Regions from separate parts of the Cytobacillus sp. Bva_UNVM-123 genome, predicted to be linked through region 1. Evidence: riboswitches for the same ligand, from Rfam matches in the RefSeq annotation. Region 1 holds a riboswitch; each other region holds the start of a gene.
The links. A riboswitch is a leader RNA that binds a small molecule or an ion and turns the genes downstream of it on or off. The one in region 1 is predicted to bind S-adenosylmethionine.
Positions count from the first base shown of each region.

Region 2: it holds a riboswitch for S-adenosylmethionine, as region 1 does, so the genes downstream of both, KDN24_RS11740 (methionine biosynthesis PLP-dependent protein) here and KDN24_RS02845 (cyclase family protein) in region 1, are expected to answer to the same signal.
Region 3: it holds a riboswitch for S-adenosylmethionine, as region 1 does, so the genes downstream of both, KDN24_RS21790 (methionine ABC transporter ATP-binding protein) here and KDN24_RS02845 (cyclase family protein) in region 1, are expected to answer to the same signal.

Region 1 is NZ_CM177772.1:552,378-560,014, reverse strand. It holds gene ileS (isoleucine--tRNA ligase) at 1-1,313, shown strand, start outside; gene KDN24_RS02855 (VOC family protein) at 1,288-1,557, shown strand; gene KDN24_RS02850 (superoxide dismutase) at 1,886-2,521, shown strand; SAM riboswitch class I at 2,703-2,825, shown strand; gene KDN24_RS02845 (cyclase family protein) at 2,906-3,643, shown strand; gene KDN24_RS02840 (class I SAM-dependent methyltransferase) at 3,710-3,943, opposite strand; gene KDN24_RS02835 (GNAT family N-acetyltransferase) at 4,030-4,437, opposite strand; gene KDN24_RS02830 (LysR family transcriptional regulator) at 4,608-5,477, opposite strand; gene KDN24_RS02825 (YbfB/YjiJ family MFS transporter) at 5,620-6,792, shown strand; gene KDN24_RS02820 (hypothetical protein) at 6,992-7,114, opposite strand; gene KDN24_RS02815 (helix-turn-helix domain-containing protein) at 7,283-7,637, shown strand, end outside.
Region 2 is NZ_CM177772.1:2,360,774-2,368,410, reverse strand. It holds gene KDN24_RS11760 (VOC family protein) at 1-309, opposite strand, end outside; gene sda (sporulation histidine kinase inhibitor Sda) at 491-622, shown strand; gene odhB (2-oxoglutarate dehydrogenase complex dihydrolipoyllysine-residue succinyltransferase) at 703-1,941, opposite strand; gene sucA (2-oxoglutarate dehydrogenase E1 component) at 1,958-4,783, opposite strand; SAM riboswitch class I at 5,097-5,213, shown strand; gene KDN24_RS11740 (methionine biosynthesis PLP-dependent protein) at 5,294-6,406, shown strand; gene KDN24_RS11735 (bifunctional homocysteine S-methyltransferase/methylenetetrahydrofolate reductase) at 6,403-7,637, shown strand, end outside.
Region 3 is NZ_CM177772.1:4,234,214-4,241,850, reverse strand. It holds gene KDN24_RS21795 (O-acetylhomoserine aminocarboxypropyltransferase/cysteine synthase family protein) at 1-1,279, shown strand, start outside; SAM riboswitch class I at 1,408-1,514, shown strand; gene KDN24_RS21790 (methionine ABC transporter ATP-binding protein) at 1,636-2,661, shown strand; gene KDN24_RS21785 (methionine ABC transporter permease) at 2,654-3,322, shown strand; gene KDN24_RS21780 (MetQ/NlpA family ABC transporter substrate-binding protein) at 3,335-4,198, shown strand; gene KDN24_RS21775 (YuzK family famiily protein) at 4,692-4,844, shown strand; gene sufC (Fe-S cluster assembly ATPase SufC) at 5,217-6,002, shown strand; gene sufD (Fe-S cluster assembly protein SufD) at 6,020-7,330, shown strand; gene KDN24_RS21760 (cysteine desulfurase) at 7,330-7,637, shown strand, end outside.

The DNA of each region.
Region 1 (7,637 bases):
GTAAAGGAAATGCCCTCAATCCTGTTGAGCTAATTAAAACATACGGTGCAGATGCACTTAGATGGGCGCTTGTCGAGGATAGTGCCCCATGGAATCAGAAAAGATTTTCAGAACGAAATGTTCAAGAGGCAAAGTCCAAGCTAGTTGATACAATGATAAGTTTATTTTATTTTTATCAGCTTTATGCAGAGATTGATGAGTTCAACCCACATGCAAGTAAAGGGATCAAGCTCTCCATAATGGATGAATGGGTCCTTTCTCGATTGGCTACTACAGCAAAACAAATGAAAAAAGAATTGAATGAGTATCAGCTAACAAATGCAGCAAGATTAGCTGGGCAGCTAGTTGAAGAAATAAGCAATTGGTATATTAGAAGAAATCGCGAACGATTTTGGAGTGAAGGGATGACTGAAGATAAAGCTGCTGCTTTTCATACTTTGTATACGCTGCTTACGAATATATCAAAGCTGTTAGCACCGTTTATCCCATTTACAACAGATGCGATTTACTATTCCTTAGAAGGTGAAAGTGTTCATTTAGCTGATTACCCTAATCTGAATGAAGAGTTAATCAAGCCATTACTCGAAGAACAAATGCAGGCCGTCTTAGAGATTGTCGAATTAGGACGCAGTGTACGCCATAGTGAGCAGCTAAAAACGAAGCAGCCGTTAGCTAAAATGATCATGATTTCTAATTTCTTGGATCATGATACACTAGTACCTTTTGAGGAAATTATTAAAGATGAGCTAAATGTTAAATCTTTGGAGTGGGCGGATTCCTCTAATCATTTAATTGACCACCAACTCAAACTAAATTTTAAAACAGCTGGTCCTAAACTTGGAAAACATGTAAATAATGCTAATCAACTTCTCCAAAATGCTTCACCTGAGAAAATTGATGATTTTCTAGTGAACAGAGCCTTAACCTTACAATTAGAAAATGGAGAGACCGTAAAGTTAGAAGAAGAAGATATACTTGTACAGAAAAAGACCGCATTGCAAGGTTTCTCAGAAGCAGCAAATCAAGCTTTTACCGTATTTTTAGACACAACTTTAACAGATCATTTGGTACAGGAAGGACTTGTTAGAGATTTTATCCGGACAGTTCAAGATATTCGCAAGAAAAGAAATTTACCTGTAGACAAACGCATTTTCCTATATGTATCTGCCTCGAATGAATTCATTGAAATCATGAAACAATTCGATTCCTTAATAAGAAAAGGCATTTTATTAAATGATATTTTTTATGAAAAAACGAAAGACATGGAGACATTATTGATTGGGGAGTATGAGGTTTTTATCGATATGCTATGACATAGAAAAACTGGTTTGTATTAAACAGACCAGTTTTTCTATTTTATTAACTTTTATCATTAGCATTCTTCAATTTTTCTGCTTTCAGGTGCCCATGTTTCATTTTAATACTGATAATATTCACGAAGCTTATCAATTTCTGAAAAATAAGGGCATTGAAATTGTAAATCACCTTGAGGATAATGGGCATTATTTTACTATTAAAGATCCGTATGGAAATATATTGATGATTTGCCAAATATAAATATAAGAGCTCAAAAAAAAGCTAAGAGGATCGCATCGTAATGATACAGGAGCCAATTCGGAATAGGAAGAGAGGCTACCTTACAAGTTGCTATTGAAGGCCATACTATGATTAAGGCTTATCGAAACATGGAGTTAGGGTGTAAAGCACAAAAAGAAGGTATCGATTTTATCCTCTAAATTACTCCCAACTTTTAATAAGGGATCGTTCTTTATTCTTAATTTGAATGATTTAGCCTAATAAGAGTTGACAGTTCTTTAATTTTTCATTAAAGTTGCATTAGGTAAACTTTATTTACCTAGAGAAATAAATAATTGGAGGTGATAGCTTGTCTTCGTTTACTTTACCAAGTCTTGGCTATGCTTATGATGAACTAGAGCCTTATATTGATGCTCGTACATTGGAAATTCATCATAGTAAACATCACGCGACCTATGTAAACAATCTTAATGTCGCATTGGAAAACTATGAAGAGCTAAAGTCAAGGCCGCTTGAAGGATTATTAAAGAATCTTGAGCAATTGCCTGTCGAGGTAAAAACAGCAGTGCAAAATAACGGTGGAGGCCATTATTGTCATAGCCTCTTTTGGGAAGTCATGAGCCCAAAAGGCGGTGGAGAACCGACTGCTGATATTGCAAAAGCCATTGATCATTATTTCCAAACATTCGATCGATTTCAGGATGAATTATCAAAGGCTGCAATTGGAAGGTTTGGGAGTGGATATGGATGGCTTGTCCTTGATGGTGAAGACCTATCGGTCATCAGCACTCCGAACCAAGATACTCCTCTGAAAGATGACTTAATTCCCCTCCTTGTCATTGATGTGTGGGAGCATGCTTATTACTTAAAGTATCAAAATCGCCGTCCTGAATTTGTTACCAACTGGTGGAACCTAGTGAATTGGGACACAGTTAATGAGCAATATTTGAAAGCGTTAATGGAGAATGCTGTGCAATCTAAGTAAGTCTTATTTATTCGTAGCATAAGGTAATTGTGGTAATTATCGCGTATGGAATTTGTGGTAAGTTCCATACAAATTTTTTAGCTTTTGGTTAACTGTATAACCAAAAGCTCTTTTTGTTTTTTAGGATTGACTACGATCAAGATACAGGATAGAATAAACATTAAATTAAATATTTGTAATTTTCTTATCAAGAGAGGTTGAGGGACTGGCCCTTTGAAGCCTCAGCAACAGACTTATAACTTCGCCAAGGCGTTGTTTAGCAGTACTGTGCTAATTCCAGAAGCAAAATGCTTGAAGATAAGAAGGGATAATCGTAGCGGTGCTATAACCTCTTCTTATTTTTAAGAAGAGGTTTTTTTAATTAAATCAAAAGGAGAATGTATGATGACGAACGAATTAATCAATGCCATTAACGTGTTAAAAGAAAAACGCTGGGTTGACTTGACCCATACTTTTGGACCGGATTCCCCACACTTTTCAGCTTTCGAGTCAGCAGAATTTAAAACACTTTTTACCCATGAAGACGGATTTTTTGCACAAAGCTTTACATTCCCTGGACAGTACGGAACACATATTGACGCACCCATTCATTTCGTTCGAAATACCCGATATTTAGATGAAATTGAATTGAAAGAACTCGTTTTACCACTCGTAGTGATTGATAAGTCAAAAGAAGCGGAAATTGATCATAATTTCACCTTATCAGTGAATGATATTTTGGACTTTGAAAAAGAGCATGGTCAAATAGAGGCAGGTACTTTCGTTGCCTTGCGAACAGACTGGAGTAAACGCTGGCCAAACAAGGACGCTTTCAATAATAAAGATGCAGATGGAAATAATCATGCACCAGGTTGGTCTTTTTCCGCTCTGAGATTTTTATTCGAGGAAAGAAAAATTAAAGCCGTAGGGCATGAAACCTTTGATACAGATCCAAGTATTGATTATCAAAGAAATGGTTCGCTCATTGGAGAATACTACGTACTTGAACAAAATACATATCAAGTAGAGCTTCTAACAAACTTAGATCAAGTCCCCCCTAAAGGTGCCGTTATTCTCAATATTGTTCCGAAGCCTGAAAAAGCTTCAGGGTTTCCAGTAAGATCATTCGCCATTCTCCCTTAAGAAAATATTAAGAAGAGCACAAATCTCCTCATGATTTGTGCCCCTTCTTGCGAAATTATTTTTTCTTTACTTTTCAGGAACTAACTCTATTGTCGTTACACTGACTCCTAATTGTGTCAAAGCATGAGCTAATATTCCCATGCCAGCTCCTAATTCTAGCATTTTATGAAATTCTCTTCCGACTTGCTCTATTATTTCTTCTGCCTGAATAGTAAGCTCACGTTCCATCTCACTATCTATCCTAAGGTTCAACATTTCAAATTGATTTTTATAAAAATCTTTTACCCATGATTGGCTCATTATTTATTCCTCCTAGTCATCGTTTCATCTATGACAAAAGAAGAATAAAATTCAGAATCCCCATAAACGTCGCTCCTTTCCAATCATTAATCTTCTTTACTTCTCTTTCTCTCTTCGTATTGAAACTCCATTTCAAACTCTGGATGGTCTTTATCAAAATCTAGCATTTCACAACCGATCTTTTTATAAAATTGGATTGCATCCTTGCTTGAATTCCATTGAAGCCAACTCGTATTTCTTTTTCGACACCATGTATACACATGCTCCATTATTTTTTTCGCAATTCCCTTTTCTCGGAAAGCCGAATCTACAAATAAATCATGTAACCGACATGTTTTTTTACCTGTGCGGAGATGAAAACCAAAGTCTTGTGCGAGGCAATACCCGACAATTATTTCATCGACCATTGCAATTAGAATGAAGTAATCTTTATTTTTTATACTATTATTGAAGCGCTCATTTAACCCTTCTTCTAATACAAGTCCCATTTTCATGAATAACGGTTGCAAATTTTCGTAATCAGTTAATTGTGCTTCTCGATAAATAATTATTTTACATCACCCGTCATTTTTCAATTTTAGCTCATTAAATTTCTACAGTAGTATAAAATCTTTCCATTTGATTCCAATTAAATTGAAATTCACACACCACATAAGTTTATTTTTCAGTAATGATAGCTCTCAATCACATTCAAAAAATGGGCAAGTGCTTTAGATTGGTATTCATCTTTTCGGTATAAAAACAATGTTGGGATAAGCGATTGTTTTTCGTGAATTCGGTGGTATTGAATTTGGTGATATTTAGCCTGTTTCTTCACCACAGATAATGGAAGTAAACTCGCTCCTAGCCCTGCAGATACACAGCCTAAAAGTCCATCCAGTGTACCAAGTTCCATTACTTTTCTCGGAATAATTCCATCCATTTGCAGCCATTGCTCAAATAATGCTCTGTAGGAGCAGCCATTTCGAAAAACAATTAATGTACAGTCTGCTAAATTTTCCAATGAATGAATAGGAGCATGCATGAATGAGGTGACTAACACTAGTTCTTCGACAATGAGCTTTGTAGATTGTAGATGAGAATGAGAGATTGGCCCTGCCACAAAGGCGCCATCTAATTCATAGTCTTCTACCTTTTTTATGTTTTCTCTTGTCGGGCCAGTAGAAATCACAATATCTACATCAGGATTTTCCATATGAAACTTTGTTAATAATGGTGGAAGGTGAATCGCAGCAGTCGTTTCCATTGAGCCTATTCGTAATGGACCGCTCGCTTTTTCACTGTCCCCCATCATTTTCAACGTATCTTCGTAGAGCTGAATCATTTTATTCACTTCTTCAAATAATAATTCACCCTTCGGTGTCAAAGTAATCCCGCGATTATGGCGGTAAAACAATTGAGTATTATAGAGCTTTTCCAAGCTTTGAATTTTCATCGTAATATTTGATTGTGCATAGTTCAGCTCTAATGCCGCCTTCGATAAGCTCCCATTTTTTACAACACTTTTAAAAGCATATAAATCATGGATGTTCAATTTCTCCACCTCTTGCCATCAATAATATTGATATCAATTATAACATTTATGTATTTCTCCTGATACCAAACTTACTAGTAAAATTAGTGTATCGACTATCTGCTTCACCTTTATTTTTGAAATCTTAACTAAGGGGTGGAAGATGAATACAAAATCCAATCCATATGTTATTGGAGGCATTCTCGCTTTAATCATTGCAATGGGCATTGGGAGATTTTCCTATACCGTTATTCTTCCTTTTATGCAGGATGCTTTTTCATTTTCAAACTTGACCGCTGGCTTTTTAGCTACTTGTAATTATTTAGGCTATTTTTTCGGAGCATTACTGGCAAGTAAAATCACCACGAAATGTCATAAAGTACGCTTGCTCCGTATTGGATTAGTGATTAGCATTATGACTACTGCTATGATCGGCATTTTCCCATCTTACCCTATATGGTATATGGCAAGGTTTCTTTCAGGCGTTGCAAGTGCATATATTTTCGTTCTCATTTCCAGCATTGTCCTAGATCGACTTGCATATGAAAATCGATTACATTTATCCGGTTTATTTTATTCAGGTGTAGGACTAGGCATCATATTAAGCAGTCTCGTTGTCTCTAAATTAAACAAATTATTTCAATGGAATGGTACTTGGATTGGTCTAGCTTTATTGTGCAGTGGATTGTTTATAATCATTTGGTTCTTCATTCGAGAAGACGCAAATCCCAAGCCTTCATCTAGTCATTTACCGTTGCAGCACACATCTGCTCCACCGAGTAGCTGGATAATATGGCTTGTTATCTCTTATGGGTTAGAAGGATTAGGCTATATCGTCACAGGTACATTCATTGTTTCGATTGCTGAAAGCTCTGCACATTTTCAGGGAGACGCAACGACAGTTTGGCTTATTGTTGGAATATCTGCCTCTCCTTCCTGCATCATCTGGACCTATTTAGGGGAAAAAATTGGATTTATAAAATCATTAATGATTGCTATGCTCCTTCAAGCAATCGGGATCGTGCTACCCATATTCGAAGAGAAAGCGGGATTACTCTTTATAAGTGCATTTTTGTTTGGTGTGACCTTTATGGGAATTACGACGCTTGTTACAACTTTAGCAAAACAAATGTCTCCTATTAATAGTCATCGTTTGCTCGGCTATTTAACTGCTAGCTATGCGCTCGGGCAGCTGCTAGGACCCTCACTTGCTGGAATGTTGGCTACGATGACAAATAGCTTTCATTATGCTCTAGTTGGTGCTACTTTAACTGTATTATTTGGAGCAAGCCTGCTATTTGGAGGATTAAAATATGAAAAGAAATCATTACAGTAAGGAGACGAAATGAAAGAAAGGATGAGAAAGAGTAATTTGTAAATAAAAATAGCTCTCTGCTTAGAGAGCTTCGTTTATCAAGAAAGGGTATTCTGAATAAACATATTCGGAATACCCTTTATCATTTTATGTCTAATTTTTCTTATACTTTTCACAGTTCAAAGCTACTCAATTACTACTAATCTTTAAAAATGATTGATTAGTGTTGGTCTGGTATATCTAATGTTCTAATTGGATTGTTGTCAGCGTCTCCAACTGGAGTTCCAACTAATACGAAAGCAAACGATAAAAGCATTAATAATTTAATAACACTATTTTTCATTTTACTCCTCCTTAAATTAGATGATACTATTATCCTATACTAGTTATTATTTGTTGTAAAAAGGAATATTTAGAATTTATAGCCTATTAACGACTATATTTCTTGTTTTATATGTTATCTTCTATATAAGACGCTTATTTTATGAAAATAATCATAGGAGGGCAAATAATGGGGATTGAAAATATTGGGGACAAAATAAAAAATTTAAGAAAAAAAAGAGGAATGTCACAAGAAGACTTATGCAAAAATATTTGTTCACAATCTGAAATTAGTCGAATCGAAAATAACAAAATCAATCCATCCTCTTACATATTACAGCAAATTGCTATGAAATTTGGGGTTTCTATCGATTATTTCAATCATACTACTGATTCAGTAAGGGATGATTACAAAGAAACAGTAAAGAAACTATTAGAAAGAAATCGCAGAGAGAGAAATTATTTAGAAATTGAACGAATCATTAAACAAGAAGCAAATAGTCCTGCCATTATTAATTGTAAGTATATGATAGATTATATGAACT
Region 2 (7,637 bases), 1.8 Mb from region 1:
CTCAAGATTCCTTTTAACTTCCACAATATCTGTTGTTCTAAAGCATATTTGTGCAATACCTTCTCCCTTAGGTAAATCAGAAACTAATTGTGAAACAAGCGGATTATCAGAATTATTTGCAGACATCATATCGTTGATGCTTAAAAATTCAATGTAGGATGAATGGAAATAGAGCAAGCTATTGAATGTACCCCATTGCTCATGATTCCCACCCATTACAGCTTTATAGCCAAATGTTTTCCACATATTTACCGCTTCTATTGGATGATTATTCATAAAATGAACAACATGGTCTAACTTTACTTCCATTTACCTCCACTCCTTACCTATCCCAAAATAAGTAAATATCCATATCATTATCATACAAATTCAATTTAATTTCGTCTATTATTCACGACTTTTTTTAAATTAGGGTTTTCAAAATGAGTAAAAACGTTTAAAATGGAATGAATAAAGAGAATATTCAATCCATTACTAGGAGGAATGCTACATGAAAATCATGAGTAATGAACAGTTGGTCGTCTCGTATCGTGATGCATTAAAGTCTGGTTCGGAGAAAGAATGGATTAGGATATTGAAAACAGAAATTACCAAACGTGGATTAAAGCCTTTTAAAAAGTAGTAATAACGTCGTAACTAAATATGAATGATTAAAATGAATGATTAAATGCGGAGTGATTCGATCACTCCGCACTTTTTATTTTATGCTTCGAATAATAAAGATTCTGGGTCTTCTATTAATTCTTTTATGTGGCTAAGAAATGTAACAGCTTCTTTTCCGTCAACAATTCGATGATCATATGATAGTGCAATATACATCATTGGTCGATTTTCAATTTTATCTTCATCGATGGCAATCGGGCGAATTTTTATCGAATGCATCCCAAGTATCCCGACTTGTGGTCCATTCAAAATAGGCGTAGATAATAATGAACCGAAAACACCACCATTTGTAATCGTAAACGTTCCGCCCTGTAAGTCTTGTAAGGAAAGTTTATTATTTCTTGCTTTATTTGCGAGCTCTAAAATATCTTTTTCGATTTCAGCAAAGTTTTTGCGATCCGCACCTCTCACGACTGGTACGACTAGACCTTCATGAGCAGATACGGCAATCCCAATATCATAAAACTTTTTAATGACAATTTCATCACCTTGAATTTCAGCATTTAATAACGGGGATCTTTTCAATGCCGCAACAACAGCCTTTGTGAAAAATGACATAAATCCAAGCTTAACATCATTTTCTTCAAAAAATTTGTCCTTTCTACGTTTCCGAAGATTCATCACGTTTGTCATATCAACTTCATTGAACGTTGTTAACATTGCTGTTGTTTGCTTCACTTCAAGCAAGCGATTTGCAATCGTTTGGCGCCGACGTGACATTCGTATACGCTCTACCATTTCATTATCTTGTTTAGCTGGCTCTCCTACTAAAGGGGCATTTGCATTTGGTAAGTTAACAGCTTTCTTCTCTGGATTATATAATGAAACATCTTGTGCGCGCACTCTACCAAGCGGATCATTTGTCGGGACTTCGGTTAAGTTTATTCCTTTTTCTCTCGCAATTTTTCTTGCTGCTGGTGAAGCAATTGGGCGCTGTTGCTTTTGTGCATTTTCAACTTTTAAAGGTACTTGTTGCTCAACTACTTTAGGTTCCTCTTCTACAACAATCGATTCATCAATGGTAGGAGTGCTAACTTGCTGTGCATTTTCATCAATGACAGCAATGCTTTCTCCAACATTTACAGTATCGCCTTCCTGCACCATTATTTCATTTAAAACACCACTGTATTCAGAGATAATCTCCACATTTACCTTATCTGTCTCAAGCTCAACAAGATAATCACCTTTATTAATTTGATCACCTTTATTTTTAAGCCATTTAGCAATTGTTCCTTCAGTTATCGATTCTGCAAGCTCAGGCACTTTTATTTCAGCCATATTCATTTCCTCCATCTTACTTAATCGTAAAAACTTCTTCAATAATACGTGCTTGTTCTTTCTTATGAACGTTCGGATCTCCTTCAGCAGGGCTCGAGCGACGACGTCTTCCACTATAAAGAACTTCTACACCTGCTGGTGCAATATGTTTCAGCCTTGGTTCAACAAAATTCCAAGCACCCATGTTTTTCGGTTCCTCTTGTACCCATATTATTTCCTGTAAGTTTGGAAAACGTCGAACAATTTGCGAAATAACCTCTAATGGAAATGGATAAATTTCTTCAACTCGTAATATGTGAAACCAATCTTTGTTTTCAATATTTTTTAGACTTTCAGCTAAATCAATTGTCATTTTTCCAGTAGCTAAAATGATCCGGGTTACTTTTTCAGTTGCTAGACCTAGTCCACTTTGTTCTATAACGGGTTGAAACTCACCTTCACTTAATTCCATTCCAGCCGAAGCGACAAGTGGATGGCGCAATAAACTTTTCGGTGACATGATAATAAGTGGGCGCACTTCTTCATGATTAAGAATGGCTGCCTGTCTTCGTAAAATATGAAAATACTGTGCAGATGATGATAAATTAGCTACTGTCCAGTTGTTTTCTGCTGCTAAGCTTAAAAATCTTTCAAGTCGCGCGCTTGAATGCTCTGGACCTTGACCTTCATAACCATGTGGTAGCAGCATGACTAGACCCGACTTTTGTCCCCATTTCGCCCTACCTGCACTAATAAATTGATCAAATATTACTTGAGCAGAGTTTGCAAAATCTCCATATTGCGCTTCCCAAATGACCAATGTTTCTGGAGCAAATACATTATATCCATATTCAAATCCAAGAACAGCGGCTTCAGATAAAGGACTATTATGGATAGCAAACGAGGCTTTTGCAGATGAAAGTATATGCAAGGGTGAATATGATTTTCCAGTATGACTATCATGAAGAACAATATTCCGCTGTGCAAATGTCCCCCTTTCAGAATCTTGACCCGTTAAACGGATAGGTGTTCCGTCTGATAAGATCGATGCAAATGCTATCGTCTCAGCCAATCCCCAATCAATTCTTCCATCTTCCTCAAAAGCAGACAATCTTCGTTTTAAAATTTTTTCAAGCTTAGTAAAAACATTAAAATCATCTGGCCATTGTAAAAGCTCTTCATTGATTGCTTTTAATCTCTCCATTGGTACAGCCGTTTTTATTTTTTGAAAGCCTTTTTCGATAAATTCAGGTGGACCTAATAATTCAATATTCTTTTTATGGTTTACAACCTTTTCATAAGAGCTTTTAAGTTTTTCATTTACAAATGCGTCAACTTCTTCTAAATCATCATCCGATAATATGGATGCACTTATTAATTTTCGCCCGTACAAATCCTTTACTGTTTTATGTTCATGAATAATCTTGTACATTAATGGATTAGTAGTCATCGGTTCATCCATTTCATTATGACCAAATCTACGGTAGCCAATTAGATCGATAAGAAAATCCTTTTTATACTTCGATCTATATTCACATGCTAATCTTGCTGCAGCGATACATGCTTCAGGATCATCCGCATTCACATGCAAAATCGGAATTTCATACCCTTTTGCTAGATCGCTTGAATATCTTGTAGAACGAGAATCAAATGATTCCGTCGTGAAACCAATCGTATTATTCGCAATAATATGAATCGATCCACCTGTATTATACCCTTCTAATTGGCCAAGATTTAATGTTTCAGCTACTATTCCTTGCCCTGGAAATGCCGCATCCCCATGTATTAAGATTGAAAGGGCAGAATCAGGACTTCTTTCCGGATACCCTTTTTCATTTCGAGTATCTTGGGCAGCTCTCGTAAATCCTTCCACAACTGGACTAACAAATTCAAGATGACTAGGATTATTTGCAAGGGTTAAACGAGTTATCGTCGTATTTTTGTCTTTAATTTGTTTGTCAAGACCAAGATGATATTTCACGTCTCCTGTCCACCCATAATTAATTCCAATAGAGCCCTCAGATGGAACAAGCTCTTTATTAGGTGCATGCTGAAATTCAGAAAAAATCATCTCATATGGTTTACTAAGCACATGGGCAAGTACATTTAAACGGCCGCGATGAGCCATTCCAATATTTATCGTTTTTGCCCCATTTGCAACTGAATTTGAAATAATTTCATCAAGCATTGGAACCATCGAATCGAGACCTTCAATCGAAAATCGTTTTTGCCCAACAAATGTTCGATGAAGAAATTTTTCAAAGCCCTCTACTTCTGTTAGTCTTTGAAAGAGCATTTTCTTTTCTTCATTTTTTAAAGAAAGATGAAGATTACCTGATTCGATTTTCCTTCTAAGCCATTCTTTTTCTTGCTCGTCATAAACATGATGAAATTCAAAAGCAATGGTACCCATATAGACCTTTTTTAAATGTTCAATTGCCTCTAGACCATTTCTTAATGGAACATGGGCATTTTTACAAATAAATTCGGCCGGTACAGCCAATAGATCCTCCACTGTTAAGCGATAACTTGTTAAATCAAATAACTTCTGCTCTTGTTTAACATTTCCTAATGGATAAATATTAGCTGATAAATGACCATATGCACGAATATTATCAGCATAGCGAATGGCTGCTAAAATCTTTTCTAAATGATTAGAATTTGTCACAGGTTCACGAACCGCAGTACGGCTATTTTCCGTTTCCATCAAAGGAGAACCAGTTGCTTCGAAATACGCTCTAATTTCCGGATCGATTGAATCAGGATCAGCTAAAAAGTTTTCATATAATTCAATGACATAGCCAAGGTTCGGGCCATGAAAGCCTTGCGTATAAGACTTCTCGAAAATCTTCGGCTTTTTCATCGAAAAACCCCCATCATTATTAGTATTACTTATTCATTATCCTCTCCAAAATCATTACATTCATAAATCTTATTTTGGAATAATAAATTAGGTTAAAAAATTTTTTCACTGCCATTCTATCATGTTCAAGTAAGATGTTAAAGGTTTTAACTATGTTCATAGTGAAAATTAATTTATTTACCCTAATTTAGTTTACATAATATTTTTATGTTCAACTCAATACTTGTATTTCTTAAAATTATTTGAATAATGTTAAAAATCATTGACTTTTAAACATATATTAGTGTAAAGTTTAGAGAAAAATTGAAAAGCTTTCTTATCAAGAGAGGTCGAGGGTTAGGCCCTATGACGCCTCAGCAACCATCAATCGAAATTAGATTGAAAAGGTGCTAATTCCTACAAGTTTACTTAAAAACTTGAAAGATAAGAAGAATGACTAATTAATGGTGAAAGTCTTCTTCTTATAGAAGGCTTTTTTTGTTGGCAAAAATAATTAAAGGGGTGCAAATAATGCATAAAATAGACACGATTCTTACTCAAATTGGAAATCGAAGTGAAACTAAAACAGGATCTGTCAATCCACCAGTCTATTTTTCAACTGCCTATCGCCATGAAGGGATTGGCAGATCCACTGGTTTTGATTATATCCGAACAGGAAATCCTACAAGACTTTTACTTGAAAATGCCATAGCTGAACTTGAGGCTGGGGATCAAGGCTATGCCTGCAGTTCTGGAATGGCGGCTATCCTTACTGTTCTATCACTCTTCCAATCAGGGGATGAATTTTTAGTTTCGAAAGATTTATATGGAGGGACATATCGACTTTTCGAACAAGGCTTTAAAAAATGGGGGCTACATTGTAGATACATTCAATCCCTGTCAGCTGAAAGATTGGAAAAGGAAATTTCCCCTCAAACAAAGGCTATTTTCATTGAAACCCCTACTAATCCATTAATGGAACAAACAAATATTGCAGAAGTAGCGAAAATCGCGAAGCAATACAATCTTTTGCTAATCGTTGATAATACATTTTATACCCCACTGCTGCAACAGCCATTAAAGCTTGGAGCAGATATCGTCGTCCATAGTGCAACGAAATATTTAGGTGGCCATAATGATGTGTTAGCCGGTTTAATCGTTGCGAAAGGAAAAGAATTATGTGATTGTATAGCGCTCCATCATAATTCTTCTGGTGCTGTTTTAAGTCCATTCGATTCATGGCTCCTTATTAGGGGGATGAAAACCCTCTCGCTACGGATGGAACGTCATGAGAAAAATGCGAAGGAAATTGTAACATTTTTAACGAACCATGAGGCCGTTACAGATGTTTTATATCCTGGTCGCGGCGGAATGATTTCTTTTCGAATAAAACATGAAAGTTGGGTAAATAAATTTTTGCAGAGCCTTTCCCTTATCACTTTCGCCGAAAGCCTCGGCGGTGTAGAAAGCTTTATTACATACCCTGCTACACAAACACATGCTGATATTCCAGAGCATATTCGAATTGAAACAGGTGTTTGTAATCGATTATTACGTTTTTCGGTTGGGATTGAAAATAGCGAGGATATCATTCATGACTTACAATATGCTTTTGCAGCGGCATTGAAGGAGGTCCATCAATGAATTTCTTGGATAGACTAAAAAATGAAATATTAATTGCTGATGGTGCAATGGGTACCCTTCTCTATTCTTATGGAACAGGCAGCTGTTTTGAACAATTAAATCTTTCACATGCTGAACAAATTCAACAAATTCATGAAGCTTATATAGAAGCTGGTGCGGATATCATTCAAACAAATACTTATGCAGCCAATTATTTAAAGCTACAAAGATATGGACTTGAAGATAGTGTGAAGGAAATTAATACTGCTGCCGTAAAAAATGCGCGAAAAGCTGTTAAAGGATCAACATTTGTTGCAGGAACAATTGGTGGTGTTCGTGGCATTAAACCAAATATGGTTGCAATTGATGAAATTAAACGAAGCTTTCGTGAACAGTTATACTGCCTCTTACTTGAAGGGGTTGATATCCTTCTCTTTGAAACGTTTTACGACTTGGAAGAGCTTGAGCATGTATTAACAATTGCGCGAAAAGAGACTACATTACCAATAATTGCTCAAGTCTCGCTTCATGAAATCGGAATTCTGCAAAATCAAACACCCTTGACAGAAGCATTTAACAAACTTGAAGCACTTGGGGCTGATGTTGTTGGCATTAATTGTCGTCTTGGTCCCCACCATATGCTAATGACGCTTGAAGATGTACTTATTCCTAAAAAAGCCTATTTATCAGCATATCCGAATGCAAGCATGCCTGCATATACAGATGGTAAATTCCATTATAAAGGAGATTCAGAATACTTTAGGCAATCTGCAAAAGCTTTTCGAGGTCAAGGTGTGCGATTACTCGGGGGCTGCTGTGGAACAACACCCGAACATATTCGCGCATTTTCGAAAGAGCTTAAAGGATTGCCGCCGATTTTGGAAAAGAAGATTAAACATCGAAAACAAATTCAAATTTCAACATTTGATAACCCAAGAAGGGAACATCCTCCACTTGAGGAGATTGTCAAAGAAAGAGCATCCATTATCGTTGAACTCGATCCACCAAGAAGCTTAAATACTCATAAATTTTTCGAGGGTGCAAAAGCATTAAAAAACGCTGGTATTGATGCCATTACATTGGCAGATAATTCTCTTGCTACACCAAGAATATGTAATTCCGCTCTTGGTTATCGCGTCAAAAAAGAGATTAATATAAGACCTTTAGTTCATATTACATGTCGTGACAGAAACATTATAGGTTTGCAATCTCATTTAATGGGTCTTCACACTCTCGGGTTACATGATGTATT
Region 3 (7,637 bases), 1.5 Mb from region 1:
TGGTGTTCACGGGGGATTGCAACCAGATCCAGTAACAGGTGCCAGAGCAGTTCCAATTTATCAAAATAATGCGTACCAATTTAAGAATACAGAACATGCAGCTAATCTATTTAGTCTAAAGGAGCCTGGTTATATATATACAAGGATTCACAATCCAACAGTAACCGTTTTTGAAGAGCGGATTGCACTGTTAGAAGGCGGGGTAGGTGCATTAGCCGTAGCCAGTGGGCAAGCAGCTATTACATTAGCGATTTTAAATCTTGCTCAAGCTGGGGATGAAATTGTGTCAGCATCCAATTTATATGGAGGAACATATAACTTATTTGCGGTAACTCTTCCGAAGTACGGAATTACGGTGAAGTTTGTGAATCCAGACGACCCAGAAAACTTCCGCAAAGCAATTACAGAAAAAACAAAAGCTGTCTATGCTGAAACAATTGGCAATCCAAGCCTTAAAGTACTTGATATTGAAAAGGTTGCCGGAATCGCGCATGAAAATGGGATTCCATTAATAATTGATAATACATTTGCAACTCCTTACTTATGCAGACCAATTGAATATGGTGCAGACATTGTCATTCACTCAGCGACAAAATGGCTTGTTGGTAACGGAACGACTTTAGGTGGTGTAATTGTTGATGGTGGTAAATTCGATTGGAATTCACCGAAGTTCCCAGGATTTGTAGAGCCAGATCCAAGCTACCATAATCTTGTTTATAGTGAAGCTCTCGGTCCTGTCGCCTATATAATTAAGGCTAGAGTTCAATTGCTAAGAGATTTAGGTCCAGCCCTTAGCCCACAAAACGCATTCCAATTTAGTCTCGGACTCGAAACTCTACATGTACGTATTAAGGAGCATGTGGCAAACACGAAGAAAATTGTTGAATATTTAGAGGCGCATCCAGCAGTTGAATGGGTTTTATATCCGGGTCATGATCAATCACCTGATAAGCCGTTAGTAGATAAATATTTGCCTAAAGGGGCAGGATCCATTGTCGTCTTTGGGATTACAGGAGGAAGAGAAGCAGGTGCAAGCTTTATCAATCACCTAGAGCTATGGGCACATGTCGCCAATGTTGGCGATGCAAAGAGCTTAGTCATCCACCCAGCAAGCACAACCCATCAACAATTAGATGCTGAAGGATTAAAAGCAGCTGGAGTTTCAGAAGATTTAATTCGTCTGTCAATTGGAATCGAGCATGTTGAAGATTTAATTGATGATTTAGAACAGGCAATTGAGGCGGCAACAGGGAGAACGTCATTGAAAGTTAATCAATAAAAGCAAATGTAAGCTTTACTCATACGAAATTTTACCATTGACACCTTTTTCATGTCCATGATACGATTGTAAGCATAAATGTTTTATGTATAACAATGTAAAGTGTTAATTGAATATAGTCATGTATGCTCTTATCAAGAGAGGTCGAGGGAAGTGCCCTATGAAGCCCGGCAACCGTCATTAAGTTGAAATGGTGCCAATTCACGCAAAGCATAATAGCTTTGGGAGATGAGAGAAAGGACAATGTATTTGTATGCCTTTCTGCTCATGTCGGAAAGGCTTTTTATATTCCTCTCATAAGAGGGAAAAATAACTGAAATCGTATCGAATCGGATGTTGAAGAAGGTGTATAAATAATGATTTCAATAAAAGATGCCGAAAAAGTGTATTCTTCTAAACAAGGTCAAGTTAAGGCTGTACAAAATGTGAATCTTGAGATTAGTAAAGGGGAAATATTTGGCGTTATCGGGTATAGCGGTGCAGGGAAAAGTACATTAATTCGAATGTTAAATGGACTTGAAATACCAACGAACGGCTCCATTATCGTTGCTGATAAAGAAATCTCAAAAATTAAAGGGGATATGCTGAGAAAGGCTCGACAAGAGATAAGTATGATTTTTCAGCATTTTAACTTACTTTGGTCACGGACGGTAAGGCAAAATATTGCCTTTCCTTTAGAAATTGCAGGAATACCGAAAAAACAAAGAGCACAAAGGGTCGATGAACTTATTAGACTAGTAGGCCTTGAAGGGCGAGAAGATGCTTACCCTTCTCAGCTCAGTGGGGGACAAAAACAAAGAGTTGGGATTGCTAGGGCGCTTGCTAATAATCCGAAGGTATTATTATGTGATGAAGCAACATCAGCTTTAGACCCAGAAACGACGGATTCAATCCTTGAACTATTAGTTAATATTAATAAACAATTAGGTTTAACCATTGTCCTGATCACACATGAAATGCAAGTAATTCGAAAAATATGTCACCGAGTTGCAGTAATGGAGGAAGGAACAATTGTGGAGCTTGGTCCCGTAATCGATGTTTTTAAAAATCCTCAGCAAGATATTACGAAACGATTTGTTCATCAAATAATTGAGCCTCAAGAAACAAAGGATACGATTGATCAAATTCTTAAATTATATCCACATGGGCAAGTCGTACAATTAAGCTTTATTGGAAATTCAGTTGAGCAGCCGTTAATTACACAGCTCATAAGAGATTTTAAGATTACAGTTAATATTCTTCATGGGAAAATAGCACAAACACAAAACGGATCATATGGTTCATTATTCATCCATTTGGACGGAGAAGAAGCAGAGATAAATAGAGCGATTGACTTTATTCATTCTAAGCATGTCGGAGTGGAGGTGATTCCGAATGCTTAATGAATGGTTTCCAAATGTGAAATGGGAGAAAATGTGGGAAGCAACGGTCGAAACACTATATATGACGAGTATTTCAGTCATTGCGACATTTATACTTGGAATTATCTTAGGGTTATTATTATTTTTAACATCAAAAGGAAATATTTTAGAAAACGGAGTAATTAATAAGATTATTAGTGCAATTGTAAATATTTTTAGGTCGATTCCTTTCCTTATTTTAATTGTTCTCTTAATTCCGTTCACTAAACTTCTAGTGGGAACGATGATTGGGGAAAATGCTGCCCTTCCTGCATTAATTGTCGGAGCTGCACCCTTTTATGCACGAATGGTAGAGATTGCGTTAAGGGAAATTGATAAAGGTGTTTTAGAAGCAGCGAAATCGATGGGCGCGAAGACAACAACAATAATATGGAAAGTTCTCTTGCCGGAATCGATGCCAGCCCTCGTATCTGGAATTACCGTAACTGCTATTGCACTAGTTGGTTATACGGCGATGGCAGGTGTTATCGGGGCTGGGGGACTTGGAAGTTTAGCCTTTCTTGAAGGCTTCCAACGAACTAGAACTGATGTCACGTTAGTTTGTACCATTGTCATTTTAATCATAGTATTTATTATCCAATTTATTGGTGATTTTATAACAGCAAAATTAGATAAACGATAAGGAGAGGTCAAAATGAAGAAAAAATGGTTATCCCTTTTATTAACATTTACAGTTATCCTTGTTCTTGCAGCATGTGGAACGGCAAAGGAAAAAGAAAGCAATAATGCGAGTGATGCAGGAAAAGAGGAAGACAAAACAACAGAAGTTACGAAGCTAACGGTTGGAGCTTCAAATGTTCCACACGCTGAAATACTTGAAGAAGCTAAACCACTATTGAAGGAAAAAGGAATTGATTTAGAGATCATTACATTCCAAGATTATGTGCTTCCAAATCAGGCACTGGAATCGAAAGAATTAGATGCAAACTATTTCCAACACATTCCTTATCTTGAACGTCAAATTGCAGAGAATGGCTATGACTTCGTCAATGCAGGCTCTGTTCATATTGAACCAATGGGCGTATATTCTAAAAAGTATAAAAGCTTAAGTGAACTTCCAGAAGGGGCACATATTATTATAAGTAACTCTGTCGCTGACCATGGTCGTGTTTTAGCCATTCTTGAAGCGGAAGGGCTTATTAAGTTAAAAGACGGAGTAGATAAGGCAAGTGCTACAGTTGAGGATATCGTTGATAATCCGAAGAAGATAAAGTTTGATGCAGATTATGAGCCAGCTTTATTACCGCAAATTTATAATAATGATGAGGGCGATGCTGTAGTGATTAACTCAAACTATGCAATTGATGCTGGCATTAATCCAGTAAAAGATTCAATCGCGATCGAAGGAAGCCAATCACCATACGTGAATATTATCGCTGTTCGTGCGGGTGATGAAAACCGTGAAGAAATCAAAGCACTTATTGATGTTCTTCACTCTGATAAAATTAAAGCTTTTATTGAAGAAAAATATAATGGTGCAGTGGTCCCTGCATTTTAATTAGAAAAACTTGATGGCAGGCACCTGGATGAAGTGAAAGAAGAATTAATTTTTTGCACTAAGTTAATTGTAGTGGAAGGCGCGAAGCGCCTGAAACGGAAATCAACGGTCAAGTTAATGGATCTTATAAAAAAGGGTGTCCCTAAAAGTGAACTGCACCCCAAAAGTTAGAGTAAAATCTGACTTTTGGGGTGTTTATTTTTGGGATACCCTTTTTTTGCATATTTGTAAAGAATTATAATGTAAAAATTAAATAATAATTGGGGTTCTAAAGCTCTGTACTTCTACCATAAATAAGCGTTTTTTTCTGATTGTAAGCAAATAATAGATGTAAGCGTTTTAAACGGCAATATTCGTTTAAAAAAAGAAAAAATTTCACTTTTTCGTCTTTGAATTTTGACCATTTTCGGTGTAAAATGCAAAAGTAATTTAAATCGCAAAGACGAAGGGATTGGTTTTTCTGAACCAGTTGCATCTTAATTATACAGGCGAAATGGAAAAGGCAATGCATAGAGCCCATGGAGTAGGTTATCAAGTGTATTGTCAAAAGCAAGATATTCGATTATTAATCGAAAAAAAACGTGAGCAAGATTATTTAAAAAGCCAGCAAATTGTTGCTCAATTCGAGCGAAAAGTACATTCTTAAAAAAAGCGAAAAAGGGACATCGATGATGATTCCTTTTTTTATTGTATAAGCATTTTATATATTTCAATTTAAATGGCTGGACAAGCTCTAGCCCTGAATGCCATGGATTCTAATGTGGTTGACATTGTTTTCAAATAATAGGGAAGTGTAGTATTAGAATAGATAAACTTTGATTTTTCAAGCTTCATCGTCGGTGATTTTATTAATCAGAAGTACTTATTATATATTTTAGTATAAAAAGCTTGATAAAGGACTGAAAGAGTTGATATCACATTTCATTTGTTATAAGATTGTAATGAGAATAAAATGAGAATAGAGGATTGCGATATTTGTCGCATGTACAAAACTTCTTTTATTGATGGAGGTATTATTATGGCAGGTTCTAAGTTAACGATCAATGATCTTCATGTTTCGATTGAAGGTAAAGAAATATTAAAAGGTGTGAACCTTGAAATTAAAGGCGGAGAAATTCATGCCATTATGGGACCAAACGGTACAGGGAAATCTACATTATCTTCTGCAATTATGGGTCACCCAAAGTATGAAGTAACTGATGGAACCGTTATTTTAGACGGAGAAGATGTTCTAGAAATGGAAGTTGATGAGCGTGCACGTGCTGGTCTATTCCTTGCAATGCAATATCCAAGCGAAATTACTGGAGTAACAAATGCTGACTTTTTACGTTCAGCCATCAACAGTCGTCTTGAAGAAGGTAATGAAATTTCATTAATGAAATTCATCAAAAAAATGGATAGCAAAATGGATTTCCTTGAGATGGATCAAGATATGGCACAACGCTACTTGAACGAAGGATTCTCAGGCGGAGAGAAAAAACGCAATGAAATTTTACAGCTTATGATGATCGAGCCGAAGATTGCTATTCTTGATGAAATTGATTCAGGTCTAGATATTGACGCCTTAAAGGTCGTTTCAAAAGGGATTAATGATATGCGTGGAGAAGACTTTGGCTGCTTAATTATTACTCACTATCAACGTCTTCTAAATTATATTACTCCTGACTATGTGCACGTTATGATGCAAGGCCGCATTGTAAAATCAGGTGGTCCTGAGCTTGCACAGCGCTTAGAGTCAGAAGGGTATGACTGGATTAAACAAGAGCTTGGCATTGAAGATGAAACAGTTGGTCAAGAAGCGTAATTGTTAGGAGGATCATTATGTCAATAGAAACAAAACTTCCATTTGGAGAGGAATATATCAATTCCTTTTCAAAAAGCATGGCTGAACCGGCATGGCTTACAGAGCTTCGTGTTGATGCGCTTGAAAAAGCTGACCATCTGCCAATGCCTAAGCCCGACAAAACAAATATTTCGAAATGGAATTTTACTCAATTCGATAAACATATTGTTAGCAGCGAGGATTTTTCTTCTTTAAATGAACTTCCTGAAGAAGTTAAATCATTAGTTAATCTCGAAGCTGCTGATCAAAATTTATATATTCAACGTAATAACAGACCGACTTATTTGGCTGTTTCAAAAGAGCTTCAAGAAACAGGGGTTATTTTTACAGATATTTTCACTGCAGCTAGAGAACATGGAGAGCTACTGCAGAAATACTTCATGAAAGATGGCGTAAAAGTGGATGAGCATCGCTTAACCGCTTTACATGCAGCTTTCTTAAATGGTGGCACCTTCCTATATGTTCCGAAAAATGTAGAAGTAAAAAATCCTATTCAAGCTATATACATCCATGATAATGAAGAAACGAATTTATTTAACCATGTGATTGTCGTTGCTGATGAAAATAGCTCTGTCACATATGTGGAAAATTATGTTTCAACAATGGAATCTGCGAACGGTGTATTTAACATCGTGACAGAAGTCATAGCAAAAGCAAATGCTAATATTCAATTTGGTGCAGTTGATACACTTGCAAAAGGAATTACAGCCTATGTAAACCGTCGAGGCACTGCTGATAGAGATGCACATATTGAATGGGCACTTGGATTAATGAATGATAGTGACACTGTTTATGAGAACACGACTAATTTAATGGGCGATGGTTCTTTCGGAATTTCAAAAACCGTTGTCGTTGGCCGAGGCGATCAAACACAGAACTTTACAACAAGTGTCGTTCACTTCGGAAAGAATACAGAAGGTCATATTTTGAAGCATGGTGTCATGAAGGATTCCGCTACATCTATTTTTAATGGAATCGGAAAAATTGAACATGGTGCGACAAAATCGAATGCTGAGCAAACATCACGTGTTCTTATGCTTAATGAAAAAGCACGTGGAGATGCAAATCCGATTTTATTAATTGATGAAGATGATGTAACAGCAGGCCATGCAGCTTCAGTTGGCCGTGTAGATCCGCTCCAGCTTTATTACTTAATGAGTAGAGGAATTCCGAAGGCGGAAGCAGAACGTCTAGTTATTCACGGATTCCTTGCTCCAGTTGTTAATGCACTTCCAATCGAAGGAGTTAAGAAACAACTCGTTGAAGTAATTGAAAGGAAAGTAAGATAATGGACATTAAAGGAATTCGCCAATTGTTTCCAATCTTACATCAAGAAGTCAATGGGCACCCACTTGTTTATTTAGACAGTGCGGCAACATCCCAAAAGCCTATACAAGTAATTGAGGCAGTCGATAAATATTATCGTGAATATAACTCGAATGTTCATAGAGGTGTTCATACGCTAGGAACACGGGCGACAGACAACTATGAAGGTGCAAGAGAAAAAGTACGTAAATTTATTAATGCTAAATCAACGGAAGAAGTTATTTTTACAAGAGGAACGACAACAGCCTTAAATACAGTTGCGACAAGCTA